DNA from 3 places in the Azospirillum sp. 11R-A genome. Region 1 is predicted to be linked to each of the others. Evidence: predicted binding sites of a transcription regulator. Region 1 holds the regulator's gene; each other region holds the start of a gene.

Region 1 (10,024 bases):
GGGCGCGGTGGCGCCGCTGGCGCTGGGCCGGCTGCTCGACGGCGTGCTGCCGGTGTCGGCCCACATCGGCGTCTATCCCGGCGCCCTGGCGCTGGCCGCGCTCTATGGCGTGCTGACGGCGCTGACCTTCTCGCTGTGGCCGCTGGGCCGGGCGCGCGAGGTGCCGGCGGGCGCGCTGTTCCGCGACGTGATCGCGCCGGCCGGCGGACGGCCGCGCACGCCCTACACGGTGGCGATGATCGTCTCCGCCCTGGCGCTCGCCGGGCTGGCGGTGCTGACCGCCCACAACAAGATCTTCGCCCTGTGGTTCGTCGGCGGTTCCATCGCCACCTTCCTCGCCTTCCGCGCCGCCGCCGCCCTGGTCACCTGGGGCGCGGCGCGGGTGGGCCAAGGGAAATTTGGTCGAGTCAGGCGTCCGGGCCTGCGGCTGGCGCTCGCCAACCTGCACCGGCCGGGCAACCCGACGGCGGCGGTGGTGCTGTCGCTGGGCCTCGGCCTGACGGTGCTGGTCGCCATCGCGCTGATCCAGGGCAACTTCTCCCGCCGGGTGTCGGAAACCATCCCGCAGGACGCCCCCGCCTTCTTCTTCGTCGACATCCAGCGCGACCAGTTCGATCCCTTGCGCGACCTCGTCACCGCCATCCCCGGCGCCAGCGCCTTCGAGGCGGTGCCGAGCCTGCGCGGCCGGATCGAGCGGGTGAATGGCCAGGATGCCGAAAAGGCGCTGGTCAACCCGGAGCAGGCCTGGATCCTGGCCGGCGACCGCGGCATCACCTATTCGGCGACGCTGCCGAAACACTCTACCGTCACCGCCGGCAGCTGGTGGCCGACCGACTATGCCGGACCGCCGCTGATCTCCATCCACCAGAGCGTCGCCGAGGCCTTCGGCATCGGTCCCGGCGCCACCATGACCGTCAACATCCTGGGCCGCAGCTTCGATGCGAAGGTCGCCAATGTGCGCTCGGCCGATTTCAGCAGCATGGCGATCAACTTCACCATGGTCTTCGCCCCCGGCACGCTGGAAGGGGCGCCGCAGACCTGGGTCGCCACCGTCCGCGCCACGCCGGACGCCGAAACCCAGGTGCAGCGCGCCGTCCTGCAACGCTTCCCCAACATCACCATGGTGCGGGTGAAGGACGCGCTCGACACGGTGGCGGAGATGCTGGGCCACATCGGCACCGCGGTGCGCATCGTCGCCGGCATCACGCTGGCCGCCGGCACGCTGGTGCTGGCCGGTGCGGTCGCCGCCGGCCACCGCCGCCGGGTCTACGACGCGGTGGTGCTGAAGGTGCTGGGGGCCACGCGCGGCGACGTGCTGCGCGCCTTCCTGCTGGAATACGGGCTGCTCGGCCTGCTGACCGCGGTGATCGCCGGCATCATCGGCACGCTGACCGCCTGGGCGGTGCTGAAGTTCCTGATGCATTGGGAATGGAGCTTCCTGCCGTCGGCGGTCATAACCACCGCTTTGCTGAGCACGGCGATCACGCTGGCTTTCGGGTTCTATGGTACTTGGCGGGCTTTGGGCCAGCCTTCGGCGCCATTGCTTCGGAACGAGTGATTCCCGCGTCATGAAGCCGCAGGAAAAACGAATCGTGAAAGCTATTTCATCTGGAAAAACCGCTGCCGATTCCTATTGAACCGCATGGCGGACTCGCCAATATGTCCTGGCACGGGATCACCCTATTCCATCGAGGAAACCAAACCATGGCAGACCCGACCTATAACCGCTTCGCGACCGCAGGCCGCGCGACAGATCGGGGATACTTCGACGAAGGCCTGCGCCAGCACATGCTGCGCGTCTACAACTACATGGGCGCCGGCCTGATCCTGACGGGTCTGGTCGCGGCACTCGTGTCGTCCAGCCCGGCCATGATGGCCACCATCTTCGGCACCCCGCTGAAGTGGGTGGTGATGCTGGCCCCGCTGGCCTTCGTCATGGTGCTGTCCTTCGGCATCCAGCGCCTGTCCTTCGCATCGGCACAGATGATCTTCTGGGCCTATTGCGGCGCGATGGGCCTGTCGATGTCGGCCATCTTCCTGGTCTTCACCGGGGCGTCGATCGCGCTGACCTTCTTCGTCACCGCCGCGACCTTCCTGGCGATGAGCCTCTACGGCTACACCACGAAGGCCGACCTGTCGAAGATGGGCTCGTTCCTGATGATGGGCGTCATCGGTCTGGTGATCGCCGGTCTGGCGAACATCTTCTTCCAGTCGCCGGCCCTGCACTTCGCGATCTCCGCCATCGGCGTGCTGATCTTCACCGGCCTGACCGCCTATGACACCCAGGCGATCAAGGAAAGCTACGCCGAGGGCTACGATCACGAGAGCACCGGCAAGCTGGCCCTGATGGGCGCCCTGACGCTCTATCTCGACTTCATCAACCTGTTCCAGTTCCTGCTGCAGTTCCTGGGCCAGCGCAACAACGACTGAGCCTAAAGACATCCGACCCGAGACGCCTGATCGGACAAGCATCGGATCATGCGCCAGCCGCCCGGAAGCACCCGCTTCCGGGCGGTTTTCTTTTGGACGCGGTCAGTTTTGGGCCCGCTCAGGGCTCGACGGTCAGCGGGTCGCCGACCTTGAGACCCAGCACGCGGTCGGCCCGCCCGCGGTTGACGGCGATCTCCGCCAGCCCGTTGGAGTTCTCGTACCACAGCGGCTCTCCCGGCCCAACGGCGCCGAAGGTACGGGCACGGGCGATGCGGGCGCCACCGGCGGTCAGCACCGCATCGGCGGGCAGGGCGGAGGCCCGCATCCCGGTCATGGCGTTGCCGTAGACATCGACATAGACGATGCGCGGCAGTTCGTCCGGCCAGTCCGGACGGTCGATGGCGGTGGGATCGAGCAGGCTGCGCGCGACGGTCCGGCCGGTCGCGAGGCTGGCGGCGACCGGGGCGAACAGGTCGCGGCCGTGGAAGCTGGCGGACAGCCGGTCCGGGATCCAGTCGATTTTCCAGGCGTTTAACGACGTTGCGCGGCGGGCGGTCATGGCGAAGAGACCGTTGTCGGGACCGACGAACCAGCGCCCGTCGGCCTCCACCATCACTGGCCGCCGGTCGGTGCCGACGCCGGGATCGACGACAGAGAGGAAGACGCTGCCGGCCGGGAAGGCCGGGGCGTAGGCCGCCAGCAGATAGGCGGACAGCTGCGGGTCGAAGGCGGGGGCGTCGGCGAACAGGTCGATGGCCGGCACGCCGGGCGCCTGTTGCGCCAACACCGCCTTCATCTGGCCGGTGTAGGGGCCGGAAAGCCCGAAATCGGTGAAGAGCAGGATCATCGGCGGATATGAGGGCGGCATGGGGGGCAGTCTCACCAATGCTGCGGTGGTCTTGGCCCCCATCCTACCCCCATCCCAACCCTGGGCTTACATCGACTTGGTATCGAGCGCGTAGCCGGCCGACCGCACGGTGCGGATCAGGTCCAGCTCGTCCTCTTCGTTCATCGCCTTGCGCAGGCGGCGGATGTGTACGTCGACCGTACGCGGCTCGACGTACACGTCGTGGCCCCACACCAGATCGAGCAGCTGTTCGCGCGAGAAGACACGGCCGGCATGCTGCATGAAATGGCGCAGCAGGCGGAATTCGGTCGGGCCGAGGTGTACGTCCCGGCCGTTGCGGCGGACGCGGTGGGCAGCCAGATCCATCGTCACGTCGGCGAAGGTCAGCACCTCGTCGGTCATGCCGGGCGAGGCGCGGCGCAGCACGGCGCGCATGCGGGCGACCAGCTCGGTCGGGGAGAAGGGCTTGGTGATATAGTCGTCGGCGCCGGAATTCAGGCCGCGCACCCGGTCGCCTTCCTCGCCGCGGGCGGTCAGCATGATGATCGGGATGTCGCGGGTCTTGGCGTTGCGGCGCAGCTGGCGGCAGACCTCCAGCCCGCTCATCAGCGGCAGCATCCAGTCCAGCAGGACGATGTGCGGCGTCTGTTCGCCGGCGGCCAGCAGGGCCTCCTCGCCGTCGCTGGCGGTGGCGACGCGGAAGCCTTCCTTTTCCAGGTTGTACTTCAGCAGCGTCAGGATGTCGGCCTCGTCCTCGACGATCAGGACGAGCGGCTTCAGGGCCGCATTCATGGTGGCTCCGTTCACAGCGCGCGTCTCGACGTTAACCGGCATGGCACAGCCTTTTCAACAAAGGAGGGAAGAGGGGCGGGCGTCAGGCACACAGAGCGGATCTCAACCATAGCGGCCGGTGATGTAGCCCTGGGTGCGCTCGTCGCGCGGGTTGGTGAAGATTTCCTCGGTGTCGTCGCACTCCACCATCTCGCCCAGATGGAAGAAGGCGGTGCGCTGCGACACGCGGGCGGCCTGCTGCATGTTGTGGGTGACGATGACGATGGTGTAGTTGGCCCGCAGCTCGTCGATCAGCTCCTCGATGTGGGCGGTCGCGATGGGGTCGAGCGCCGAGCAGGGCTCGTCCATCAGGATCACCTCGGGGCTGACGGCGATGGCGCGGGCGATGCACAGCCGCTGCTGCTGGCCGCCGGACAGGCTGGTGCCCGGTTCGCGCAGCCGGTCCTTCACCTCGCCCCACAGCCCGGCACGCTTCAGCGAGGTCTGCACCACCTCGTCCAACTCGTCCCGGCCGGAGGCCAGCCCGTGGATGCGCGGGCCGTAGGCGACATTGTCGTAGATCGACTTCGGGAAGGGGTTCGGCTTCTGGAACACCATGCCGACGCGGGCGCGCAGCTGCACCGCATCGACCGCCTTGCCGTAGACGTCCTCGCCGTCGAGCGCGATCCGCCCCTCGACCCGGCAGCCCTCGATGGTGTCGTTCATCCGGTTCAGACAGCGCAGGAAGGTCGACTTGCCGCAGCCGGACGGGCCGATCAGCGCCAGCACCCGGTTTTCCCGGATGTCGAGGTCGATGCCCTTCAACGCCTGCTTGGCGCCGTAGAACACCTTCACCCCGCGGGCGGTCATCTTGTTGGGCAGCGCGGCGCCGGAGCGTTGACCGGGACGGTCGTCGGCGCGGGGCCGCAGCTTCAGCGGGTTCTGAATGCTCATGACGCTCACCACCGTCTCTCGAAAATCTTGCGCAGGATCACGGCCGCGCCGTTCAGCAGGATCAGGACGCCGAGCAGGATCAGGATCGCCGCCGAGGTGCGCTCGGTGAAGGCCCGCTCCGGGCTGTCGGCCCACATGTAGATCTGGACCGGAAGCACCGTGGCGCTGTCGGTCAGCCCGTGGGGCACGTCGACGATGAAGGCGACCATGCCGATCATCAGCAGCGGCGCCGTCTCGCCCAGCGCGCGGGCCATGCCGATGATGGTGCCGGTCAGGATGCCGGGCATCGCCAGCGGCAGCACATGGTGCAGCACCGTCTGCAACGGCGAGGCGCCGATGCCCAGCGCCGCCTGACGGATCGACGGCGGCACCGCCTTCAGCGCGACGCGGGACGCGATGATGATGACCGGCAGCGTCATCAGCGCCATCACCAGCCCGCCGACCAGCGGGGCGGAGCGCGGCATGCCGAAGAATCCCAGGAACACCGCGAGGCCGAGCAGGCCGAAGATGATCGACGGCACCGCGGCGAGGTTGTTGATGTTCACCTCGATCAGGTCGGTCCAGCGGTTCTTCGGCGCGAACTCCTCCAGATAGACCGCGGCGGCGATGCCGGTCGGCACCGACAGCGCCATGGTCACCAGCAGGGTCAGCAGCGAACCGGCGATGGCGCCGCCGATGCCGGCCTGTTCCGGCTCCCGACTGTCGCCGGCCGTGAACAGGGTGGTGTTGAAGCCCTGCGCCAAGGCGCCGGAGGCCAGCAGCGCGTCGGCGGCGGCGACCTTGGCGTCGCCGATCCCGCGCTCGCTCTCCGGCAGGTCGCGGCGGTAGGCGCCCTTCACCAGCTGGTCGATCTGGTCGTCGGCGCGGACCCAGACGGTCTGCGTCGTGCCGGCCAGCGCCGGGTTCTTTGCCACCATCGCCTCCAGCTCGTAGGGCGCGCCCGACGACAGCAGGTCGTTCAGCACGCGGCGGCCGGCGCGGTCGGTCACCTGGGGGAACTGGGCGTAGAGCGCCCGGCGCAGCAGGGCGGTGTAGTTGCGGTCGGCGACCTCCGCCGGGTCGAGCGTCACCTCCAGCCGGATGCGGGCCTCCAGGAAGGCACTGGCACCCTTGGCGACGATGGATCCCAGCAGCAGCACCAGCATCAGCGCCGCCAGCGCCACCGCGGCGGCGCCGGCCAGCCGGAAGCGGCGCTCCGCCGCATGGCGGGCGCGCAGGCGGCGGGCAAAGGCCTCGCTGCGCAGGCGCGACTTCGGCGCGGTGGAGGAGGCAGGGGCAGGGGCGGAGGAAGGCGTCACGGCCGCCGCGTCCCGCTCGACGAGGTCAGTCATATTTTTCCCGATAGGTCCGGACCACCCGCAGGGCGACCATGTTGAGGCAGAGCGTGACGAGGAACAGCACGAGGCCAAGGCCGAAGGCCGACAGCGTCTTCGGGCTGTCGAACTCCTGGTCGCCGACCAGCAGCGTGGCGATCTGGGTGGTGACGGTGGTCACCGCCTGCAACGGGTTGGCGGTCATGTTGGCGGTCAGGCCCGACGCCATGGTGACGATCATCGTCTCGCCGATGGCGCGGCTGACCGCCAGCATCACCGCGGCGACGATGCCCGGCAGCGCCGCCGGCAGCACCACCTGCCTGATGGTTTCCGACTTGGTGGCGCCGAGGCCGTAGGAGCCGTCGCGCAAGCTCTGCGGCACCGCGTTGATGACGTCGTCCGACAGCGAGCTGACGAAGGGGATGATCATCACCCCCATGACGATGCCGGCGGCCAGCGCCGATTCCGAACTGACGTCCAGCCCCAGCGCCTCGCCGACCGAGCGGACGAAGGGCGCCATCGTCAGCGCGGCGAAGAAGCCGTAGACCACGGTCGGGATGCCGGCCAGGATCTCCAGCGCCGGCTTCAGCCAAGTGCGCACGCCGCGCCCGGCATATTCCGACATGTAGATCGCCGCCATCAGCCCGACCGGCACCGCCACCAGCATCGCAATGACGGTGATGAGCAGCGTGCCGGCGAACAGCGGGATCGCGCCGAAGGAGCCGCTGGAGCCGACCTGATCGGCCCGCATCGCCATCTGCGGGCTCCAATGGGTGCCGAACAGGAAGTCGAGCGGCGAGACGACGCTGAAGAAGCGCAGCGCCTCGAACAGCAGCGACAGCACGATGCCGACCGTGGTCAGGATGGCGACCAGGGAACAGACGACCAGCGCCACCCGCACCACCCGCTCCACCGCCGGGCGGGCGCGCAGGTCCGGGCCGATGCGCCGGCGGCCCCAGGCCAGCCCGGCGACGGCAAGGCTGGCGCCAAGCGCCAGCAGGCTCCAGCCGGCGAGGTCGCGCAGGGCGGCATAGCGGCGCGCCGCCTCGACCACCAGCGGATCGGCCTCGCGCCCGGTCGAGATGCCGCGGGCGAGGTTGAGGATGTCCGCCTTCAGCAGGGCGACCGACTGGCCGTCGCCGGTGGTCAGCCGCTCCGGCAGGGCCGACAGCACCAGCTGCATGGCGAACCAGCCTTCCGACGCCGTCCAGGCGACGAACAGCAGCAGCGCCGGCAGCCCGGCCCACAGCGCGACATAGACGCCGTGATAGGAGGGGACCGAATGCAGCTCCGCCACCCGGCCGCCGACGGACGCCGCCGCCCGCGACCGGCCGATCGTGAAGCCGATCACGGTGAGCAGGGCCAGGATCAGGGCGAGGAGGGTCAGCTGCATGCGGGTCGCTCAAGAGGAGAAGTTGGTCAGAACTGGAGCGGCGTCAGGTTGACCGCCTCGACGCGGGCGGCGTCGCGCAGCGCCTTCGGCTCCGGGATCAGGCCCTTGTCGACCAGATAGCCGTCGTCGCCCATCGCCCGTTCCGACGTGTATTCGCCGATGAACTCGCGGATGCCGGGGATGACGCCGGCATGGGCGTTCTTGACATAGATGTAGAGCGGGCGGGCCAGCTCGTACTTGCCGGCGGCCACCGTCTCCGCCGTCAGCTCCACCCCGTCCATCTTCGCCGACTGCAAGGTGTCGCGGTTCTGGTCGAGGTAGCTGTAGCCGAAGACGCCGAAGGCGTTGGGGTTGGCGAGCAGCTTCTGGACGATCAGATTGTCGTTCTCGCCGGCCTCGACATAGGCGCCGTCCTCGCGAATGGTCATGCAGGCGCGCTCGCGCGCCTTTTCGTCGGGGACGGCCTTGGCGACCTCGGCCAGCTTCCTGCAGCCTTCCAGCATCGCCAGCTCGTTGAAGGTGTCGCGCGTCCCGGAGGTGGGCGGCGGCCCCAGCACCTCGATCGCCGCCTTGGGCAGCGACGGGTCGATGTCGGACCACAGCTTGTAAGGATTGGCGACCAGGGCACCGTTCACCGGCACCTCCTTCGCCAGCGCCTTCCACAGGAGGACGGTGGACAGCGACACCGGCGCCGCCTTCCGGGAGGAGGCCAGCGCGATGCCGTCATAGCCGATCTTCAGCTCGGTCATCGTGGTGACGCCGTTGCCGGCGCACTGGTCGACCTCCGACCTCTTGATCCGGCGCGAGGCGTTGGCGATGTCGGGATGGGCCGGGCCGACGCCGGCGCAGAACAGCTTCAGCCCGCCGCCGGTGCCGGTCGATTCGATCACCGGGGTCTTGAACTTGCCGATCTTGCCGAAGGCCTCCGCCACCGCGGTGGTGAAGGGGAAGACGGTGGAGGAGCCGACCGCGCGGATCTGGTCGCGCGACTGCGCCCAGGCCGGGGCGGCAAGGCCGAGGGCCAGGGTCAGGGTCAGGCCCAGGGCGGTCGCGGCGACAACATGGGTCCGGGTGGTCACGGGTGCCCCTCCTTGAGGAAACGGAGACTGGTCCAGCGGAATGGCGCGGACCATAGACCCGGAGGGCGACCGATTGATTACGTTTTTATGACGCTTTCATGACAGCGTCACAGAGCACCCCGCCTCTCTCACACCCCGCCATATCCCCTCTCTCCCCCGGGGAGAGGGTTAGGGTGAGGGGGAAGCGCGGCGGCCCTTCCACGAAAATCCTGACGCGTCTCCCCCTCACCCCGGCCCTCTCCCCGGGGGAGAGAGGGGGAAACCGTCTCCCCGACCGCCGGCAGATAAACCGTGAAGGCGCTGCCCACCCCGACCTCGCTTTCGATGGTCAGCCGGCCACGGTGGCGGTTCAGGATGTGCTTGACGATGGCCAGCCCCAGCCCGGTGCCGCCCATGGCGCGCGACCGCGCGGCATCGACGCGGTAGAAGCGCTCGGTCAGGCGGGGCAGGTGGGTGCGGGCGATGCCGTCGCCGCGGTCGCGCACCGACACCGACACCATGGCCGTGCCGCCGCGCCCGACCCGCTTGTCCTTCGCGGCAGCGCCGGGCGCCGGCAGGCCGGTGAAGCCCACCGCGGCACCGTCGGCCAGCGCCACGCTGACGGTCACGTCGGTGTCCTCGCGCGTGTATTTGATCGCGTTGCTGACGAGGTTCTGGAAGACCTGAGTCAGCTGGTCCTCGTCGCCGACGACCGGCGGCAAATCCTCCGGCGCCTCCATGCGCAGGCGGATGCGGCGCTCCGCCGCCTTCAGCTGAAGTGCGGCGATGACGTTCTCCAACTCCTCCACCACATCGACCCGCCCGTTGGGCTGCATGTGCTCGTCCAGCTCGATGCGCGACAGCGACAGCAGGTCGTTGACCAGACGGGTCATCCGGCTGGCCTGATCGTGCATGATCGCCAGGAACCGGTCCTGCGCCTCCGGATCGTCGCGGGCCGGGCCGCGCAGCGTCTCGATGAAGCCCAGCAGCGACGACAGCGGCGTGCGCAGCTCGTGGCTGGCATTGGCGATGAAGTCGGCGCGCATCTGTTCCGACCGGCGGGCGGCGGTGACGTCGTGCAGGGTCAGGATCGCCATGCGGGCGACGGTGGGCGGACGCGGCGCCGGCTCCTCCTCGATCTCGCCATCCAGCAGCGAGGGGTCGGGTTCCGGCACCAGCCGCTGGAAGGGCTTCACCTGCGCTTCGAAACTGCGCTCCACCGGGACCGGCAGGGTGAACTCGATGATGCGGGACGCCC
Region 2 (10,024 bases), on a different contig from region 1:
TTCATCGGCGTGCGGATCTCGTGGCTCATGGTCGCCAGGAACAGCGACTTCGCCTGGTTGGCCGCCTCCGCCTCTGACCGCGCCGCCTCGGCCGCCACGCGCGCCGCCACCAGATCCTGCGTGCGCTCCGCCACCTGCCGTTCCAGGCTGCGGTTCAGCTCGGTCAGTTCCTCGTAGAGGTGGACATTGTCGAAGCCGATGGCGACCTTGGCGCAGAACACCTCCAGCAGCCGCCGCTCGTCGGCCGTCAGGGCGCGGCCATGCCCGAGATAGACCACGGTGTCGTGCCGGCGGGTGGCGGAGCGGAAGACCAGAACGCTGTGCCCGCGCTCGTAGCGGTTGCGGCCATCGGCCAGCGCCGCGATCACCGCCTGCGCCGCGTCGGGCGGCAACGCCAGGAAGAGCGGGATCCCTTCCATCCCGACATGGCAGCCGGCACCGCCCAGCACCAGCGGCTCCGCCGGCCGCGGCCCGTCGCACAGGCGGCTGACCAGCGCCACCCCGCCCGACGTCGGTCCATTGGCCGGCGGGCAGACGCCGACGATCTGGGCCACGGCATGGCGGACGAACTCCGCCATCGTCCGTTTGCCCAGCAGGGTCGAGGAGGAGTCCAGGATGCGCTCCAGCCCCTCCCGGTGATCCTCGATGGCGGTGATGTCCTGATAACCGCGCAGCGCGGCAACGACCGAGGTGAACAGCTTCTGCGCCGTCAGTTCGGTCTTCGATTTGTAGTCGTTGATGTCGTAGCTGAGGATGACGTCGCGTTCCGGCGCCTGCCCCGGCTGGCCGGTGCGCAGGATGATGCGCACACGGCGGTTGCTCAGCTCACTGCGGATGTAGCGGACCAGCCGCAGGCCGGCATCGTCGGATTCCATCACGACGTCCAGCAGGATCACCGCGATGGCCGGGTTGTCGCGCAGCACCCCGCGCGCCTCCGCCGCGGTGGCGGCCGACAGGAACTGCGCCGGGCGTCCTTCGAAGGTGAAGCCGCGCAGCACCATCTTGGTGGTGGCATGGATGGCCGGGTCGTCGTCGACGATCAGGATCAGCCAGGGTTCGACCGGCTCCGCAGCCTCGGCAACCGCCTCGACGGCGGGCTCCTCCTCCGCGAACAGGAATTCGTCGCTCATCACGGTCCCCCGGCGAACTTGCCGCGCCTTTTCCACCCCGACGCGCGGCCCAAAGCGCGCCCCAACGCGCTGGCGACCTTAGCATATGTCGGGGAATGACCGCCAGTCGGCCCCCTCCCATCGCCATCGGGTGGCCATCGGGCGGAAACGGTGGATTTGCCCGACGGCAGCCGCCATGGTGGCGCCGTTTTCCATCGCGCATGTGCCGTCATGACCCTGCTTGCCTGCATCCACGACAAGGCTCCGCTGATCGAGGCGCGGGATCCCGATCTGGGCGACCTGTTTCCGCCCGGCTTCCTCGACCTGTACGAGGTGCACAGCTATCGCAACGCCGCGCGTATCCTGGCCCATGCCTGCACGGCCGAGTTCCGCGAGATCACCGAACGGCTGATGGAGTTCCGCATCCGCACCGAGGACATCGTGGCGTCCGGCGGCAACAAATCGCAGATCGCCAAGACGATGGAGCGGATGCTGAACCCGCTGGGCTGGAACGAGACACGCATCCGCGGCGACCTGTTCATCACCAAGATGATCGTGACGCACGAGGAGAAGCGCCGCGTCGCCGGCAAGAACCGCGGCCAGACCGTCACCGAGCAGCGCCAGCGCGAGGAGCTGTACAAGGTCAACGGCTTCATCGACGGGCACAAGATCGACTTCGTGAAGGGGCGGGTGTCCTTCGATCTGGAATGGAACAGCAAGGACCAGACCTTCGACCGCGACCTCTACGCCGCCCGCACCTTCTACGAATGCGGCATCATCAATGCCGGCGTCCTGCTGACCCGCAGCGCCGAACTGATCCCGCTGTTCACCGAGGTGGCGCGGCGGGTCGAGATGAAGAACTTCCAGAACAAGTACGGTGCCAGCACCACCTGGATGAAGAAGCTGCTCTACCGCCTGGATGCCGGCCGCGGCGGCGGCTGTCCGGTGCTGGCGCTCGGCATCCGCCCGGCGCTGGTGTCGGATTTCGACGAATGGAAGGACAGCCACCCGGTGGTGCGGCAGGCGGCGACCTTCGACGTCGACACCGGGGCGGAGGACGAGGACGATCTGTGGTGAGGACGCCAGGGAGCCCTGTCCAGGGCCCTCACCGGCCTTCTCACGCGAACTTGCGGTCGGTCAGCAGCAGCCGCACCGCGAACCCAAGGAACAGCACACCGGCGATGCCGTCCAGCACCGTGCGGACCCGCGGGCTGGACAGGACGCGCCGTGCGGCCCCGGCGCTGAGCGCGGCGATGCCGACCAGATAGACACCGCCCAGCACCGAGATGATGTTGCCGAGGATGAAGGTCTGCAACGCCACATGGCCCAGGTCCGGGGCGATGAACTGGGGCACGAAGGCCAGTTGGAACAGGATGATCTTCGGGTTCAGCAGATTGGTCAGCAGCGCCTGGACGAAGACGCGGCCCGTGCCCGCCGGGGCCGGGGCCTCGATGGATGGAGCGGGCTCGGCACCGCGGCTGGTCCAGACGCTCCACAGCGACCGCAGGCCGATCCAGGCGAGATAGGCGCCGCCGGCATAGCGCAGCAGGTCGAACAGCGACGCCGACGCCGCGATCAGGGCGGAGATGCCGGCGGCGGCCAGCAGCGAATGCACGGTGTTGCCGACGCAGATCCCAATGGTGGCCACCACGCCCGCCTGCCGGCCATCGGCGATGCTGCGGGTCAGCACCAGAAGCGAATCCGGTCCCGGCGCCAGGACCAGCACGCAGACGGCGACCATATAGAGTTGCAGCAGGTGGAGGTCGAGCGGCAGGGTCATGGGGGGACGAACCTTGGGCGGGAGATTTGGGTGCTCAGTCGGGCCAGCGGCGGTGGATCCACAGCCATTGCGCCGGCTTGTCGCGGATCCAATCCTCCAACAGACGGTTCAGCCTTTCCATAAGAATTCGCGCATCCGCATTGCGGTCGCCGCTGGTCGGGTATTCCTCCGGCGGCAGGACGGTGAGGCGGAAATTGGCACCCTCCAGCCGCTCGGTCCGTGTGGGGCAAAGCGGCAGGTTCAGCTTGATACCCAGGACGGCCGCCGCCGGAGCGGTCATCGCGTCGCGGCCGAAGAAGGGCACCGGGATGCCGTCGTTCATCTTCTGGTCGATCAGCATGCCGACATGGCCGCCCCTGGTCAGATGGCGCAGCAGCATGCGCGCGCCGTCCGGCCCCTTGGGGATCTGGGGTCCCGACGCCACTCCGCGCAGCTTCAGCAGCAGCTCGGCGACGATCGGGTTGTTTGGGGCGCGGTAGACCGCACCGACCTCCAGCCCATGCAGGCGGGCGGCGACCGGCTGCACCTCCCAGTTCGCCAGATGGCCGGTAACGATGATGCCGGCCTTGCCGTCCTCGCGCAGCCTGTCGACGTGTTCCGCGCCGACCACCTCGACCCGCTCACGGCCGATCTGCTCCAGATGCGGGTATTCGGCGATGGTGCGGCCGAGATTGTCCCACATCCCGCGAACGATCGCCTCGATCTCCGCCCTGCCCTTCTCCGGAAAGGCGCGGGCCAGGTTGCGCCGGGCACGGGCGCTGTTGGGCAGCCACGGCCCCACCGTCCGGCCGATCCAGCCGCCGAGCGCCGATGCGCGGTCGAGCGGCAGCGCCCGGAACAGGCCGCAGACGCCATGGACCAGCATTCCCTCCACCGGGTAGCCGATGCGGCGCGTCAGCCATTTCTGCAACGGGCTACGCGGCTTGGCCATCGGGGCTTCCTTTCAGCGAGACATGTGTCAGCAACGCGGCGAGCGCGCCCTCGTCCGCCCAGCGCACCGACACCGGCAGGACGGCGATTTTCGCCCGCAACTCCGGCGGCAGGCGGACGGCGTCCTTGGCGGTGGTGACGGGCAAGGCGCCCAGCGCCGCGGCGCGGTCGATCAGCGCCGCCACCTCGGCCGGGCGGTAGGGATGGTGGTCGGCGAAGGGCACACGCTCCGCGATGCGGGCACCGAGCGCCTCCAGCGTCGCGAAGAACTTCTCCGGCCGGCCGATGCCGGCGAAGGCCAGCACGTCGCGGGCAACCAGACGCGCGGCGGCCTCCGGATCGGGCTCCAGCCGGGCCGCCAGCACCGGGAGCCCGCCGGCCAGCTCCGCCAGGGCGTGGCGGTCCTCGCCCAGGATCACCAGCGCATCGGCGCGGGCAAGGCCGTCGGCCACCCGCTCCCGCAGCGGCCCCGCCGGAACCAGCCGGCCGTTGCCGAAGCCGACCGCACCGTCGGCGACGATCAGCGACAGATCCTTGTGCAACGCCGGGTTCTGGAACCCGTCATCCATGACGATTGCCTTGGCACCGGCGGCAACCGAGCGCTCCGCCCCGGCCAGCCGGTCGCGCGCCACCCAGCAGGGCGCCGCCCCGGCCAGCAGCAGCGCCTCGTCGCCGACATCGGCGGCGGTATGGCGGCCAGGATCGACCGCCAATGGACCGGCCTCCCGCCCGCCATGGCCGCGGGTCAGCGCATGGACGGCGACGCCACGGGCCTGCAAGGCCGCGATCAGGGCCAGCCCGACCGGCGTCTTGCCGGCGCCGCCCGCCACCAGATTGCCGACGCAGACCACCGGAACGCCGACCCGGCGCGGAACGGTCCCGGCGATGCGCCGCCGCCCGGCCAGCCCATAGAACGCCCCCAACGGTGCCAGCAGTGTGGAGGCGAGGCCGGGTGGCCGGTACCAGAAGGCGGGGGTCTTCACGGCGGCGCGTCCCCTCAGGCAGCCGTCCGGATGCCGGCTGCGCCCAGCACCGGGGCCAGCGCCGCCAGCGCCCGGTCGATGATCCGCCGGTTGTCCGCGGTCACCCGCGCCGCACCTGCGACGATGCGGTCCCGCGCCCGGTCGTCGGTCAGCAGCCGGCGCGCCTCGCGGGTCAGCGCCTCGCCATCCGCCACCGGCAGGGCGCCGCCGGCAGCCTCCAGCATGTGGGTGATCTCGCCGAAATTGAACATGTGCGGACCATACAGCACAGCACAGCCGAGCTGCGCCGGCTCCACCGGGTTCTGTCCGCCATGGGGGATGAAGGAGCCGCCCATGCACACCACCGGCGCCGCACGGTAGAACAGCCCAAGCTCGCCCATGGTGTCGGCGACATAGACGGCATGCTCAGGCCCCGGCAGGCGATGCCCGGCGGTCCGCTGAAGAACCGGCAGTCCGCGCGCCCGCATCAGCTCCGCGATGGCATCGCCGCGATGGGCATGGCGCGGGGCGACGACTGTCAGCAGGCCGGGCAGCACAGGAGCCAGCGCGGCATGGACCGCCGCGGCGATCTCGTCCTCTCCCGGATGGGAACTGGCGAGCAGCCAGACCGGCCGGCCGGCCAGGGATGCCCGCAGCGGCTCCATCGCATCGGCAACGGCGGGGGGAGGCTCGGCGGAGAATTTCAGGTTGCCGACGCTGGCAACGCCGGAGGCGCCGAGCCGGCGCAGCCGTTCCGCATCGCCTTCGGTCTGGGCCAGCGTCACCTGGAAGGTCGACAGCAGGCCGCCGATCAGCCCGGGCACGTTGCGCCAGCGCGAGAAGCTGCGTTCGGACATGCGGGCATTGACCAGCGCGGCCGGGATGGAGCGGGCGCGGATGCCGGCCAGCAGGTTCGGCCAGATCTCCGATTCCGTCCACAGCACCGCGTCGGGCCGCCAATGGTCGAGGAAACGGTCGACCGCGCCCGGCAGATCGACCGGCACATATTGGTGGATCGCACGCTGCGGCAGCCGCCGGCCCATCAGCTCGGCCGAGGTGACGGTGCCGGTGGTCATCAGCACGGTCAGGTCGGGCGCGCCGTCCAGCAGCCGGCCGACCAGCACGAGGACCGAGTTCGCCTCCCCCACGCTGGCCGCGTGGATCCAGACCAGCGGACCGGCCGGCCGGGCTTGCGATGCCACGCCGAACCGCTCCGCCTGGCGCACGGAGTCTTCCTTGCCGGCGGCACGGCGCCGGTCGAGATAAAGGCGCACCGCCGGCCCGGCAACGGTCGTCAGGCCACGGTAGAGGGAATGCAGCATCAAGGTCCGGAACAGGAGACTTACGACAACGGGCGCGTTGCCGGTACCCCTGATACGGACCACCGGCGACGCGCCCGGCGGCACCTTAGCACGCGGCAGCGGTTCCGTAACAGGGGCCGGTGCGACGCAGATCCCTCAACGTTCCGCCAAAGCCAGCTTGGCGCCGAGCGCCGCGAAGGCGGCGGCAAAGCTGCGGCGCATCCAGGCCATCACCCGCGGACGGGAAACCACCTGATCGCGCACCGCGGCGGCGAACAGACCATAGACGACGAAGACCGCGAAAGTCAGCGCCATGAACACAGCACTGAGTTCCAGCATGCGCGCCAGAGGCTGAGGATCGGACTCGCTGACGAACTGCGGCAGGAAAGCCAGGAAGAAGATCGACAGCTTCGGGTTCAGCACATTGACCAGCACCGCCCGCAGGATCATGCGACCGGCCGTGCGGTGCGTCCGGTCCGCCTGGACACTGAGCGCGCCCTGCTCCTTCAGCGTCGCCCAGGCCATGTAGAGCAGATAGAGCACGCCCAGGATCTTCAGCCCCTGGAATGCCATCGCGCTGGTGTGCAGCAGGGCGGCCAGTCCCAGCACCGCCGCCGCCATGTGCGGCAGGATGCCCAGCGTGCAGCCGAACGCCGTCACCGCGCTAGCCCGCGCGCCCTGGGACAGCCCCGCCGCCAGCGTCAGCAGCACCCCGGTGCCGGGCGAGGCGACGACGATCAGGGAGGTGATCAGGAAGTCGGGGGTCATGGCCGGGGACCTCGCGCGGGTTGTGGTTCCGCGAAATGGAACCACGCCGCAGGGCCGCAGCCAAGCCGAATGAGCGGGGCTGTGCCCTCCCCGCTTATGCAAACGGCCGCAAGTTCGACAGGAACTGTTCTGCCGAGCGGCGCCAGGAGTAGCCCAGCGCATAGTCCCGGCAGGTCTGCGCCGGGATCGCCAGCGCCCCTTCGACCGCGCGCTTCAAATCCTCGTCCAGGCAGCCGGCGCCGGAACCGTCCACCACGTCCAGCGGTCCCGGCACCGGATAGGCCGCCACCGGCACGCCGGATGCCAGCGCCTCCAGCAGCACCAGCCCGAAGGTGTCGGTGCGCGAGGGGAAGACGAAGACGTCGGCGGCGGCGTAATGCCTCGCCAGTTCCTCGCCATGCTTGGCGCCGACCCAATGGACGGCCGGATACTTGCGCTGCAATTCCTCCCGCGCCGGGCCGTCGCCCACCACCACCTTGGTGCCGGGCAGGTCGAGGCGCAGGAAATCCTCCAGGTTCTTTTCCACCGCCACGCGCCCAACATACATCGACACCGGGCGCGGCAGATCGAGGAAGTCCTTGTCGCGGGGCCGGAACAGCTCGGTGTCGACGCCGCGGGTCCAGCGGCGGATGTTGGCGAAGCCGCGGGTCGTCAGCGCGTCCTCGATGGTCTGGGTCGCCACCATCACCGCCGAGGACGGCTTGTGGAAGCGGCGCACCACCGCATAGGACAGCGCCAGCGGGATCGGCGCGCGGTCGCGCACATATTCGGGAAAACGCGTGTGGTACGCGGTGGTGAAGGGCTTGCCGTGCTTCAGGCAATAGGACCGGGCGGCAAAGCCCAGCGGCCCTTCGGTGGCGATGTGGATGCAGTCGGGCAGCAGGCCGTCGATCATCGCCCACAACCGCCGCTTCGCCCCCAGCGCCAGCCGGATTTCCGGATATGTCGGCATCGGCAGGGTGCGGAAGCGATCGGGGCCGATCACCTCGACGCTGTGGCCCATCGCCTCCAACTCCCCGCGCACGGTGCCGATGGTGCGCACGACGCCGTTCACCTGCGGGTGCCAGGCGTCGCTGACGATCAGGATGTTCACGCCGCTTCCCGTTCCTTCGCCGTGAGTTCCTTCGCCTTGATCTTGCCGCCGGTGGGGCTGCTGCCGGGGCCGGTGGTGGCAAGCCGCTGCGCCATGACCTCCGTCCAGTGGATGATTTCCAGCGCGCCACTGTCGTGCTCGACCAAGGCGGTGCAGGACTCGACCCAATCGCCGTCGTTGCAATAGAGGATTCCTTCGATGTCGCGCATCTCGGCGGTGTGGATGTGGCCGCAGACGACACCGTCGACCTTGCGGCGGCGAGCTTCCTCACCCAGGGCTTCTTCGTATTTGCCGATGAATTCGACCGCGGTCTTCGCCTTGTGCTTCAGGTAGGCCGACAGCGACCAGTAATTGAAGCCCAGCTTGCGGCGCACCCAGTTGAACAGGGTGTTGACGTGCAGCAGCGTGACGTAGGCGTGGTCGCCGAGCAGGGCCAGCCACTTGGCGTAGCGCACCACCGCGTCGAACTTGTCGCCGTGGGTGATCAGCAGGCGGCGGCCGTCGGCGGTGGTGTGGACCCATTCGTCCACCACATGCACGCCGCCGAATTGCAGCCCGACATAATCGCGCGCCGCCTCGTCATGGTTGCCGGGGATGTAATAGACCTCCACCCCCTTGCGGGCGCGGCGCATGATCTTCTGCACCACGTCATTGTGGGCCTGCGGCCAGTACCAGCTTTTCTTCAGCCGCCAGCCGTCGACGATGTCGCCGACCAGGAACAGGTGATCCGATTCGGTGTGCTTCAGGAAATCGAGAAGCAGTTCCGCCTGACAGCCGCGCGTTCCAAGATGAACGTCGGATATCCAAATGCTGCGGTAACGCTTGACCGCTGGGACGGCGTCCATCTTCCGCTCCGTCGTCGCCATGGCCGATGGCCATCAAGACAACTGCCGTATAAAGGAAAGAGGCATGCCTTGACAACTATTTGAAACAGCCGCACCTATTCGTCACAACGATTTGGGCTATCGTCATACCGTCGCAGTTTTACTGTAATGGAACCGCCGCAAGCCCTTCACTGTTCTGCAACAGAAGGCGCACTTCGCGCCGGTCAGGGAGAGCGAATCGGTGCGCGACACGGTTCTGGTGGGCGAAAGCCCGGCGGTTGGCATGGGCAGCGGCGAGGATGCGGCCATCGACGTGCGGCGGCTGCTGGTGATCCACAACCCGACCGCCGGCGGCCGGCGGGCACGGCGGCTTCGCGCGGTGGTCGCCCGGCTGGAGGCGCGCGGCATCGGCGTCACGGTCAGGCCGACCGGCAGGCGCGGCGATGCGGAAGAGTTCGCCCGCGCGGCCGATCCCGCCGAGGTGGATGCGGTGGTGGCGGCCGGCGGCGACGGCACCATCAACGAGGTCATCAACGGGCTGGCCGCCCATGCCGAGGCGGGTCGGCCACTGCCGCTCGGCATCGTGCCGATGGGCACCGCCAATGTGCTGGCGGCCGAACTGGGCCTGACGATGGATGCGGAGCGCATCGCGACGGCGATTGCGGGCGGAAGGCGGACGATGATCTGGCCGGCGCAGGCGAACGGGCGGGTGTTCTCGCTGATGGCCGGGGTCGGGCTGGACGCGCGGGTGGTGGAGCGGGTCGATCCCAGGGTGAAGCGGCTGATCGGCAAGGGCGCCTATGTCGCCGAGACGCTGGTGCAACTGGCGACCCGGCCCGACCACCGCTATCGGGTCACCTTGGACGACGGGGAGGCACAGGAACTGGCGTCTGTCATCGTCGCCAAGGGGCATTTCTACGGCGGCCGCTTCATCTGCGCGCCCGATGCGCGGCTGACGGAGCCGGAACTGCATGTCTGCCTGTTCCCGCGCGGCGGGCGGCTGAACGCGCTGCGCTATGTCTGGGGCGTCACCGCCGGGCGGCTGGCGCGCTTTCCGGACTATCGGGTGGTGACGGCCAGGCGCGTGCGGATCGAGGGACCGGCCGGCGACGGGCTGTTCGCCGACGCGGTGCAGGGCGACGGCGACGTACTGGCTCGGCTGCCGGTGGAGATCGCGCTGGCGGGGTGGCAGTTGCCGGTGCTGGTGGGGTGAGAGCGATCACCGCGATGGCGGCAGCCCCCGCGCCGCCCTCGCCT
Region 3 (10,024 bases), on a different contig from region 1:
TCACATAGCGGGTGCCGGCGCCCTGGATCGGGCTGGACGGCCGGCCGGGCTGCATCCGCGCCCGCGCCGCCATCAGCCGCCAGCGGGCAGTGCCGCAGGCATGGATCGCGGCGGCATGGACCGCGGCGACCCGCTCGATCAACTCGGGGAACAGCGGCATCAGCTCGCGGCGCTTGTAGGCCACGCGGCTCATCAACTCATGAATCGAGCGCTCGCTCGCCGCGGCGGCGTCCGGCAACTCCACCGTCTCCGCCGCCAGCAGGGCCGGGATGGCGTCGAGCGCCGCCCTCGCCACCAACGCCTCGATGCCGGCCAGCGCCGCCGCCCCTGCCGCAGCGGTGCGGGCGATGGCATCGGCGACCACCGGCCGGGCACGGTCGAGCGCCTCCGTCCTCGGCACCTCGCCGGACAGGGCGGACAGCCAGCCGGCGTCGAACAAAGCGTTGTGGGGAAAAGGAAGAAAGGCGCTCAATCGCTCAAAACCCGGTCGGTGACGCTCAGCCGTCCGCGCGCATGCGGGCGACGATCGCCTCCAGTACCTCTTCGGCCCGGTCGTTGTCGACCTGGCAGGTTCCGGCCGCCTGATGGCCGCCGCCGCCATACTGGAGCATCAACGGGCCGATGTCCGTCTTGGAACTGCGGTCCAGGATCGACTTGCCGCAGGCCAGCACGGTATTCTGCTGCTTCAGGCCCCACAGGACATGGATCGACACGTTGGTGTCGGGGAACAGCGCGTAGATCATGAAGCGGTTGCCGGCATAGATCGTTTCCTCCTTGCGGAGGTCGAGCACGACGATGTTGCCATGCACGGTGGCGCAGCGCTTCAGCTGGTCGACGAACAGCTCGGCATGCTGGGTGTAAAGCTCCACCCGCTCCTTCACGTCGGGCAGATCCAGGATCTGCTCGATGGTATGGCTGCGGCAATAGTCGATCAGATCCATCATCAGCTGGTAGTTCGACACCCGGAACTCGCGGAAGCGGCCCAGGCCGGTCCGCGCGTCCATGATGAAGTTCAGCAGGGTCCAGCCGGTCGGGTTCAGGATGTCCTCGCGCTGATACTGCGCCGAGTCGGCCTGATCGACCGCTTCCATCATCTCGTCGGAGATGGTGGGAAAACGCTCCTTCCCGCCATAGTAATCATAGACGACGCGGGCGGCCGACGGCGCCTTGGGGTCGATGATGTGGTTGGGCTTCTCGCCGACGCGCATGGTTTCCGACAGGTGATGGTCGAACACCAGATGGGCGCCGTCGACGTAAGGCAGGTTGGTGGTGATGTCGCGGTCGGTGATCTCGATCTTGCCGTCCTGCATGTCCTTGGGATGGACGAACTTGATCTCGTCGAGGATGCCCAGCTCCTTCAACAGGACGGCGCAGACGAGCCCGTCGAAATCGGACCGGGTGACAAGGCGGTACTTCGCGGCGTCGGACATGCAAGAATCCCCTGGCGACCGTCATGATTGAGCGCGTGCCGGAAGGGTAGTCGCCTACCCCTTCGGCGCGCAATCCTTTACCAGAGACCCGCTCGCGAGATCAGCCCCAGATCAGCCCCAGGGGCCACGGCGGTTCTGCGGCATGAAGCCGCCCTGGCCGCCTTGCGGCGGCGCACCCCAGGGCGAGCGGCCGTCGCGCGGCGGGGTCTGGCCACCCCCGAAGCCGCCACCGCCGAGCCCGCTGCTGAAGCTGCCGGTCCGGGCAGCCATCGCGCGGAGCCGCGCCACCCGCTCGCCCATGTCGGGGTGGGTGGAGAACAGGCTGGCCATGCTGGCACCGCTGAGCGGGTTGGCGATGAACAGGTGGGCGGTCGCCGGGTGCGCCTCCGCCTGATAATTGGGGATGTGGTTGGCGCTGTTGTGGATGTTGGTCAGCGCGTCGGCCAGCCAGTTGGGACGGCCGCAGATCTCCGCGCCGATGCGGTCGGCCTCGAACTCGCGGGTGCGGCTGATCGCCATCTGCACCAGCGTCGCGGCGATGGGGGCGAGGATGGCGGCGAGGATCGCCCCGACCATGCCCAGCGGGTTGCCGCCGCGCTCGTCGTTGCTGGAGCCGCCGAAGAACAGGCCGAAATTGCCGAGCATCGACACCGCGCCGGCAATGGTCGCGGTGATCGTCATGATCAGGGTGTCGCGGTTCTTCACATGGGCCAGCTCATGCGCCATCACGCCGGCGATCTCCTCCGGCGTCAGGCGCTGCAACAGGCCGGTGGTGGCGGCGACCGCCGCATGGTCCGGGTCGCGGCCGGTGGCGAAGGCGTTGGGCTGGTCGTTCTGGATGATGTAGACGCGCGGCATCGGCAGGCCGGCGCGTTCCGCCAGCCGGGCGACGATGCCGTGGAACTCGGGGGCGGAATAGGCGTCGACCTCGCGGGCGCCATACATCGACAGCACCATGTCGCCCGAATTCCAGTAGCTGAACAAATTCATGCCCAGCGCCATGACGAAGGCGATGATCAGGCCGGTCTTGCCGCCCAGCAGGAAGCCGACCGCCATGAAGATCGCCGTCAGGCCGGCAAGGAGGATGGTGGTCTTCAGATAGCTGGTCATGATGGCCATATCGGTTCAGGATGGGCCGAAGCGGGGTAACCCGCTCCGATCCCGGACATGATCCAGATATGGGTCCGGGGCGCGCCCGCGTTCAAGATGCCTGACAGGATGCCCACAGTTTCGCGATGGACATGATGACCGAACCGACAAAGCCGCAGCAGGACGCCGCCGAGACGGTGCCCGACACCACGGAAGCCAAGGGGCCGGAACAGAAGCCGGGCGAGATCGGCGGCCCGAAGGGGCCGGAGCCGACCCGCTACGGCGACTGGGAGTTCAAGGGACGCTGTTCGGACTTCTGAGCGGAGAGCGACCGCCCCCGGTCACTCCATCCGCCGGCCGGTCACCGCGTCGAACAGGTGCAGGGCGCCGTCCTGCGGGGTGACCGTCAGCCGGTCGCGCTCGCGCACGGTGGGGATGCCGGCCATGCGGACGAGCAGGCTTTCGCCGTCCGGCAGACGGCCATAGACCACGGTGTCGGCGCCCAGCGCCTCGACCAGTTCGATCTCGATGGAGAAGCCTCCGGAGAACCCCTCTGCGGCGACGGCCATGTGCTCCGGCCGGATGCCGAGCTTCACCGGACGGCCCGCGTCGGTCGGGCGCGCCTGCGGCAGGGCAAGGCGCTGGCCGCCGGGCAGCAGCACCGCCTCGCCGCGGTCGTCGATGCGGCCGTCCAGCACATTCATCGGCGGCGAGCCGATGAAGCCGGCAACGAACAGGCTGGCCGGACGCTGGTAGACCTCCAGCGGCGTGCCGATCTGCTCGGCCACGCCATGGTTCATCACCAGGATGCGGTCGGCCAGCGTCATCGCCTCGACCTGATCGTGGGTGACGTAGAGGCTGGTGATGCCGAGCCGGTCCTGAAGCCGCTTGATCTCCACCCGCATCTGGGTGCGCAGCTTGGCGTCCAGGTTCGACAGCGGCTCGTCGAACAGGAAGGCGGCCGGCTCGCGCACGATGGCGCGCCCCATGGCGACGCGCTGGCGCTGGCCGCCCGACAACTGGCTCGGCCGGCGGTCGAGGAAGCGGCCGAGTTCGAGGATGTTCGCCGCCTTGTCGACGCGCGCCCGGATTTCCGCCTTCGGAATCCCGCGGATCTTCAGGCCGTAGGCCATGTTGTCGAAGACCGTCATGTGCGGATAGAGCGCGTAGTTCTGGAACACCATCGCGATGTCGCGATCCTTGGGGTCCAGATGGTTGACCACGCGCCCGCCGATGGCGATCTCGCCGCCGGTGATGCCTTCCAGCCCGGCGACCATGCGCAGCAGGGTGGACTTGCCGCAGCCCGACGGGCCGAGCAGGACCAGGAATTCCCCGTCCTGGATCGCGATGTCGATGCCCTTGATCGCTTCGACCGGGCCGTAGGACTTGCGGACGTTGCGGATTTCAACGGTTGCCATTGTTCTTCTTTCCCTTCGCCCGCGCTTATTTTTCGCTGTCCACAAGACCTTTGACGAACCAGCGCTGCATGAACACCACCACCGCCACCGGCGGAAGCATCGCCAGCACCGTGGTCGCCATGATGATGTGCCAGTCGTTGGCCGATTCGCCGGTGCCGATCATCTTGGTGATGCCGGTCACGATGGTTTCCATGTCGCCGCTGCTGGTGACCAGAAGCGGCCAGAGATACTGGTTCCAGCCATAGATGAAGAGGATGACGAACAGCGCTGCGATGTTGGTGCGCGACAGCGGCAGCACCACGTCGATGAAGAAGCGCACCGGACCGGCGCCGTCGATCTTCGCCGCCTCCAGCAGTTCGTCCGGAATGGTCAGGAAGAACTGGCGGAACAGCAGGGTCGCGGTGGCCGACGCGATCAGCGGGATGGCCAGCCCGGCATAGGTGTTGATCAGGCCCAGGTCGGCGACGACCTTGTAGGTCGGGATGATCCGCACCTCCACCGGCAGCATCAGCGTGATGAAGATCAGCCAGAAGAAGGCCATGCGCAGCGGAAAGCGGAAAAAGGCCACCGCATAGGCCGACAGGATGGAGATGGCGATCTTGCCCAGCGCGATGGACAGCGCCATCACCAGGCTGTTCAGCATCATGGTGCGGACGGGCGTGTACATGGCGCGGTCGCCGGCCTCGCCCACCCAGGCCTGGGCGTAGTTGGTCACCCCCTGCCCGCCCGGCCACAGCGGCAGGCCGCCGCGGCCGATGGTGCCGGAATCCCAGGTGGAGCCGATCAGCGTCACATAGATCGGATAGGCGAAGATCAGGACGCCGACGATCAGGACGATGTGCGGCAGCAGATCGATGAAACGGGTCGGCTTCATGAGTAGTGGACCTTGCGCTCGACGAAGCGGAACTGCACCGCGGTCAGCGCGATGACGATCACCATCAGGATCACCGACTGGGCCGACGATCCGCCGAGGTCGTTGTTGACGACGCCGTCCTGATAGACGCGGAAGATCAGCGTCTCCGTAGCTTTGCCTGGCCCGCCCTGGGTCAGCGCATGGATGGTGCCGAAGGTTTCGAAGAAGGCGTAGACCATGTCGACCACCAGCAGGAAGAAGGTAGTCGGCGACAGCAGCGGGAAGGTGATGGTCCAGAACCGCCGCACCGGACCGGCACCGTCGATGCTGGCCGCCTCCATCACCGAGCGCGGGATCGCCTGCAATCCGGCCAGGAAGAAGATGAAGTTGTAGGACACCTGCTTCCAACTGGCGGCCATGATCACCATCGTCAGCGCCTGCCCGCCGTTCAGCCGGTAATCCCAATCATAGCCCAGCGCCCGCAGCGCCCGGCCGAAGGATCCGATGTCGGGGTTGAAGATGAACATCCACAGCACCGCCGCGACGGCCGGGGCCAGCGCGTAGGGCCAGATCAGCATCGTCTTGTAGGCCCGCGCGCCCTTGATCTTCGAATCGGCCAGCACCGCCAGCAGCAGCGCCAGCCCCATCGCCAGCACGGTCACCGCCAGGCTGAAGACGACCGTGACCTTCAGCGTGTCGAGATAGTTCGGGTCGCCCAGCACATTGGTGAAGTTCTCGAACCAGACGAACTCGCTGCGGATGCCGAAGGCATCCTGCAGGTGCACCGACTGCCAGATCGCGTTGGCTGCCGGCCAGATGAAGAACACCAGCGTCACGGCCACCTGCGGCGCCAGCAGCAGGTAGGGCAACAGCCGGTTGTCGAAGGTGACGCGACGCTGCAAAGGATGGTCTTTCGTGAATGGTAAACAGCGCAATCCTTCCCCCGCCACCGGGCGGGGGAAGGACGTTGCAGACGGGATCAGCCCTTGTTGGCGCGCTCGAAGTTGCGCAGCACGGTGTTGCCGCGCTTGATCGAGGCGTCGAGCGCCTGCTTGGCGTCCTGCTGGCCCTGGAAGGCCTTCTCAAGCTCTTCCTGGATGATGTTGCGGATTTCAGGCAGGTTGCCCAGGCGCAGGCCCATGCTGTTCTCGGTGGTCGGCGTCCGGGTCAGCTGGGCGGCCGGCACGTCGGCGCCGGGGTTCTTCTCGTAATAGCCCTGCGCCTTGGCGAGTTCGAAGCCCTTCATCGTCACCGGGACGTAGCCGGTGTCCATGTGCCACTTGGCATCGACCTCGGGCTTGGCGAGGTAGGTGAAGAACTGCGACACCGCCTTGTATTCGGCCGGCGTGCGCTTGGGCGAGGTCATCACCCAGAAGGCGGCGCCGCCGATGATGCTGTTCTTCGGGCCGTCCTTGGCGAATTCCGGCCAGTAGGGCAGCGGAGCGGCACCCCAGGCGAAGGTCGCCTCCTTCAGGATGCGGCTGCGCAGGCCCGACGAGGCGTGGATCATCGCGCATTCGCCCGACGGGAACAGGGCGTCGGGCTTGTTGTCGCGGCCGCCATACTTGAACAGGCCGTCCTTCTGCATGTCGATCAGCGTCTGGACATGCTTGACGTAGAGCGGGGCGTCGATCTTCAGCTCGGCGTTCAGGCCGCCGAAGCCGTTGCCCTGGCTGGCGAAGGGCGTGTTGTGGATGGCGCCCAGCTGTTCGAACTGTGCCCACACCGGCCAGGCGGTGGTCAGCGGGCAGGTGGAGCCGGACGCCTTCAGCTTCTTCGTCGCCTCGATCATCTCCGGCCAGGTCGCCGGCGGCTTATTGGGATCGAGGCCGGCCTTCTGGAAGGCGTCCTTGTTGTAGAACATGATGGTGCTGGAGCTGTTGAACGGCAGCGCCATCATCTTCCCGTCCTTGGACGAGTAGTACCCCTTCACCGCCGGGATGTAGGCGTCGGCGTCGAAGGACGCGCCCGTCTCCTGCATCAGCTGGTAGACCGGCTTCACCGCCGGACCGGCGGCCATCATGGTGGCGGTCCCGACCTCGAACATCTGCACGATGTGCGGCGCGTTGCCGGCGCGGAAGGCGGCGATGGCCGCCTGCATCGTCTCCGGATAGCTGCCCTTGTAGGAGGCGTTGACCTGGACCGCCTGCTGGCTGTCGTTGAAGTCCTTGGCGATCTGCTCCAGCTGGCCGCCCAGCGGCTGCGGCAGGCCGTGCCAGAAATCGATCACGGTCTTCTGCTGCGCGAGAGCCGAGCCCGGCAGTGCGGCGGCGAACAGCAGGGCGGAGGTGGCGGCGGCGCCCGACAGGAGGGCAAGCTTGCGGCGGGTCAACATGCGGTGGGTCTCCCTATCCCGGTATGGTTCGCGGTTGTCATGAGGGCAACGGGTTGCCGTCCGGCGACGCTTTCGTGAAGTTTTGGTGGCAATCGCAGAGGCCGCTGCACACGCCAATGTGCGCGACGTTGTGTGCGATTGCGAAAAAGACCGGCAGCGCGATGATCGCTTTCGAAACTGTTTGGTTGCTCTAACCGTCACACTGCGCACGCATACGCGGGTCTGTCAAGACGCCGCATTACAGTTTTATGACGTGAAAATCGCAGCGATGGAATGTTGCAGAGCGAAAACGCGCAAGTGCGGAACGGCTAACGCTGACAGACGGCATCCGGCCAGCGGGCGGACGGCAGGGAACCGGCCCGTCCGGCCATCAGGCTGCGGCTCAGCAGGCGGCGCAGGGCGGCCGGATCGCAGGGTTTATGGACCAGGGGAAAGCCGCTGCGGTCGACGCTGCGCAGCCGGTCGGGATCGGTGTCGCCGGTGACGATGACGCCCGGCACCCGCCGGCCGCAGCGGGCACGGACCGCCTGGATGGCGTCGATGCCGGTCTCCGGCCCCGACAGGCGCAGGTCGGACAGCACGAGGTCGGGCGCCGCCGCACCGCCCTCCAGCCCGGCACAGGCTTCGTCGATGCCGCGGGCGGGGATGACCGCATAGCCCCAGCCGCGCAACAGCAGCCCGATCCCCTCAAGCTGCACCGCGTCGTCCTCGATCACCAGCACCGTGCCGGTCTCCATGGGTGTGGCAGCGGCGAAGGACGACTGGCCGGCCACCGGCTCCGGCTCGCTGTCGCCGGAGTTGTCGCCCGAGCGGTCGCCGTCATTGCCGGCCAGCGGCACCTCCACTGCAAAAACGGAGCCCTTGCCGAGCCTGGAGCGCACCGTCACCGGATGCCCCAGCACCTGCCCCAGCCGACGCACGATGGCGAGGCCTAGGCCAAGCCCCTGCTTGCGGTCGCGCCCCGGATTGCCGAGCTGGTGGAAATCCTCGAAGATCACGGCATGGTTGGACGGGTCGATGCCGACACCGGTGTCCCACACCTCGATGCGCAGGAACTCGCCGCGCCGCCGCGCCGCCAGCAGGACGCCGCCCTTCAGCGTGTAGCGCAGGGCGTTGGCCATGATCGGCCGCAGCAGCCGCTCCATCAGCGCCGGGTCGCTGGTGATGTCGGCGTCGAACGGGTGGATGTTGAGGCGCAGGCCCTTCGTCTCCGCCTCCGGGCCGAACTCCTCCAGCATCTTGGCGAACAGTTCGTCGACCGGGAAGGTCTGCGGCTTGGCGGTGACCAGCCCGGCCTCCAGCGCCGAGACCTCCAGCAGGGCGCGCAGCAGCGCCTCGCCGCCGAGGATCGCCTGCTCCAGCTTGTTCGCCAGCTCGATGGAGGCCGGATCGGTCAGCCGGCCGCTCAGCAGATGGTGGAACAGGTGCATCGCCTGGAAAGGCTGGCGCAGATCGTGGCTGGCCGCCGACAGGAACTTGCCCTTGGCGGTGCGGGCGCGCTCGGCATCGGCGCGGGCCTGTGCCGCCTCCGCCCTCGCTTCCGCCAGGGCGGCGGCCCCGGCATCGGCGACAAGAGCCACCGCGCCGGTGCGGCCATCGGCGTCCGGGACGGGCGTCAGCGCCAGCATGCAGGGAAAGCCGGGAAGCGGTCCGGTGGTTGAGGCCAGCGTACCGGTCGCCATCACCCGCCGCCGCAGTCCGTCGATCCCTTCGGCCGTTTCGGCCGGCAGCCCGGCCTCTGCCAGCGACAGCCCCTCCACCCCGCCCGGCGCATGGCCGGTCAGGGCGGCGAAGGCCGGATTCGCCACCAGCACGCGCCCGTCCTCGCCAAGCAGGGCCTGGGGAGAACCGTTGGCCGACAGCAGGGCGTCCAGCCAATCCTCACGTGACGGAGTTTTTCCAGGGATGAGGGGCATGGCATGTACTCGGCAATGCTAAGGGGGCGACCATAAGCAAACGAACATGTGAACCGGCAGCAAATGGGAGGTCTGGCGACCACCGCGTTACCTCTGCTTTATCTTGTGCCCCGATCGATCGTGTCAAATGTGACCTCAGTCGACCCCATAGGCAGGGATCGTTCGAAAGCCCTAATGCTTTAAGCCGAAACTGGGCCGCGGCACCATTCCGACAAAGGGCGGAGGATGCTTCCGCAGCCGGCGCCGGCCGCGCTATAAGACGGCATGGTGCAACGCCTCCCCGCCCTTTTGCGTCGCCGCAAGCGATCCGCCGCCCGGCCGCCCCAGCCGCCCCGCGCGCTGGAGATATCCGGCCTGCCGATTCCGCTGGAGCTGCGGGAAAGCGCGCGCGCGACCCGCATGACCCTGCGGGTCGATGCCGGGCGCGGGCTGGTCCAGGTGGTGGTGCCGGTCGGCGTGTCGGAAACCGATGCCCGCCAGTTCGTCGGCCGGCATGACGGCTGGCTGCGGGCGCGGCTGGCGGCGATGCCGCCGTCCCTGCCCTTCGCCGACGGCGCCAGCGTGCCCTATCTCGGCATCGAGCATGTCATCCGCCACGACCCTGCCATGCGCGGCCCGACGCGGATCGAGGATGGCGCCCTGCTGGTCGGCGGCCAGCCGGACCATGTCTCCCGCCGCATCCGCGATTTCCTGACCGCGGAGGCCAAGCGCGAGCTGGCGACCCGTGCCCGGCTGAAGGCCGCGACCATCGGCGCCCGCGTGGCGGCGGTCACGATCCGCGACACCAAAAGCCGCTGGGGCAGCTGTTCGTCCACCGGCCGGCTGTCCTTCTCCTGGCGGCTGATCCTGACGCCGGAACCGGTGCTGGATTATGTGGTCGGGCATGAGGTGGCCCATCTGCGCGAGATGAACCACTCGCCGCGCTTCTGGGCGCTGTGCGCCAGCCTGACGGACGGCAGCGGCGTGGACTGGCCGCGGGCCTG

What was found. The regulator PhoB, encoded in region 1, activates phosphate uptake and scavenging genes when phosphate is short. The targets are predictions, from matches to a motif close to TNTCATAAAACTGTCA.
Region 2: a site for PhoB is predicted at 8,859-8,874, ahead of VH569_RS06880 (UDP-2,3-diacylglucosamine diphosphatase). Genes of this name have one in related genera too.
Region 3: a site for PhoB is predicted at 7,364-7,379, ahead of ugpB (sn-glycerol-3-phosphate ABC transporter substrate-binding protein UgpB). Genes of this name have one in related genera too.

What each region holds. Positions count from the first base shown of each region.
Region 1 is NZ_JBCEBL010000006.1:167,337-177,360, forward strand. It holds gene VH569_RS11625 (ABC transporter permease) at 1-1,558, shown strand, start outside; gene VH569_RS11630 (Bax inhibitor-1/YccA family protein) at 1,705-2,430, shown strand; gene VH569_RS11635 (SAM hydrolase/SAM-dependent halogenase family protein) at 2,549-3,277, opposite strand; gene phoB (phosphate regulon transcriptional regulator PhoB) at 3,365-4,069, opposite strand; gene pstB (phosphate ABC transporter ATP-binding protein PstB) at 4,172-5,002, opposite strand; gene pstA (phosphate ABC transporter permease PstA) at 5,008-6,333, opposite strand; gene pstC (phosphate ABC transporter permease subunit PstC) at 6,326-7,708, opposite strand; gene VH569_RS11660 (PstS family phosphate ABC transporter substrate-binding protein) at 7,735-8,787, opposite strand; gene VH569_RS11665 (ATP-binding protein) at 8,916-10,024, opposite strand, start outside.
Region 2 is NZ_JBCEBL010000003.1:252,002-262,025, forward strand. It holds gene VH569_RS06840 (response regulator) at 1-1,130, opposite strand, end outside; gene VH569_RS06845 (BglII/BstYI family type II restriction endonuclease) at 1,341-2,186, shown strand; gene VH569_RS06850 (LysE family translocator) at 2,227-2,889, opposite strand; gene VH569_RS06855 (lauroyl acyltransferase) at 2,924-3,820, opposite strand; gene lpxK (tetraacyldisaccharide 4'-kinase) at 3,804-4,802, opposite strand; gene VH569_RS06865 (3-deoxy-D-manno-octulosonic acid transferase) at 4,817-6,103, opposite strand; gene VH569_RS06870 (LysE family translocator) at 6,239-6,850, opposite strand; gene VH569_RS06875 (glycosyltransferase family 4 protein) at 6,945-7,943, opposite strand; gene VH569_RS06880 (UDP-2,3-diacylglucosamine diphosphatase) at 7,940-8,788, opposite strand; gene VH569_RS06885 (diacylglycerol/lipid kinase family protein) at 9,009-9,980, shown strand; gene VH569_RS06890 (DNA-3-methyladenine glycosylase family protein) at 9,987-10,024, opposite strand, start outside.
Region 3 is NZ_JBCEBL010000003.1:219,960-229,983, forward strand. It holds gene VH569_RS06690 (hypothetical protein) at 1-472, opposite strand, end outside; gene VH569_RS06695 (exopolyphosphatase) at 498-1,430, opposite strand; gene htpX (zinc metalloprotease HtpX) at 1,542-2,549, opposite strand; gene VH569_RS06705 (DUF1674 domain-containing protein) at 2,675-2,839, shown strand; gene VH569_RS06710 (sn-glycerol-3-phosphate import ATP-binding protein UgpC) at 2,861-3,937, opposite strand; gene ugpE (sn-glycerol-3-phosphate ABC transporter permease UgpE) at 3,963-4,811, opposite strand; gene ugpA (sn-glycerol-3-phosphate ABC transporter permease UgpA) at 4,808-5,692, opposite strand; gene ugpB (sn-glycerol-3-phosphate ABC transporter substrate-binding protein UgpB) at 5,770-7,125, opposite strand; gene VH569_RS06730 (ATP-binding protein) at 7,434-9,041, opposite strand; gene VH569_RS06735 (M48 family metallopeptidase) at 9,306-10,024, shown strand, end outside.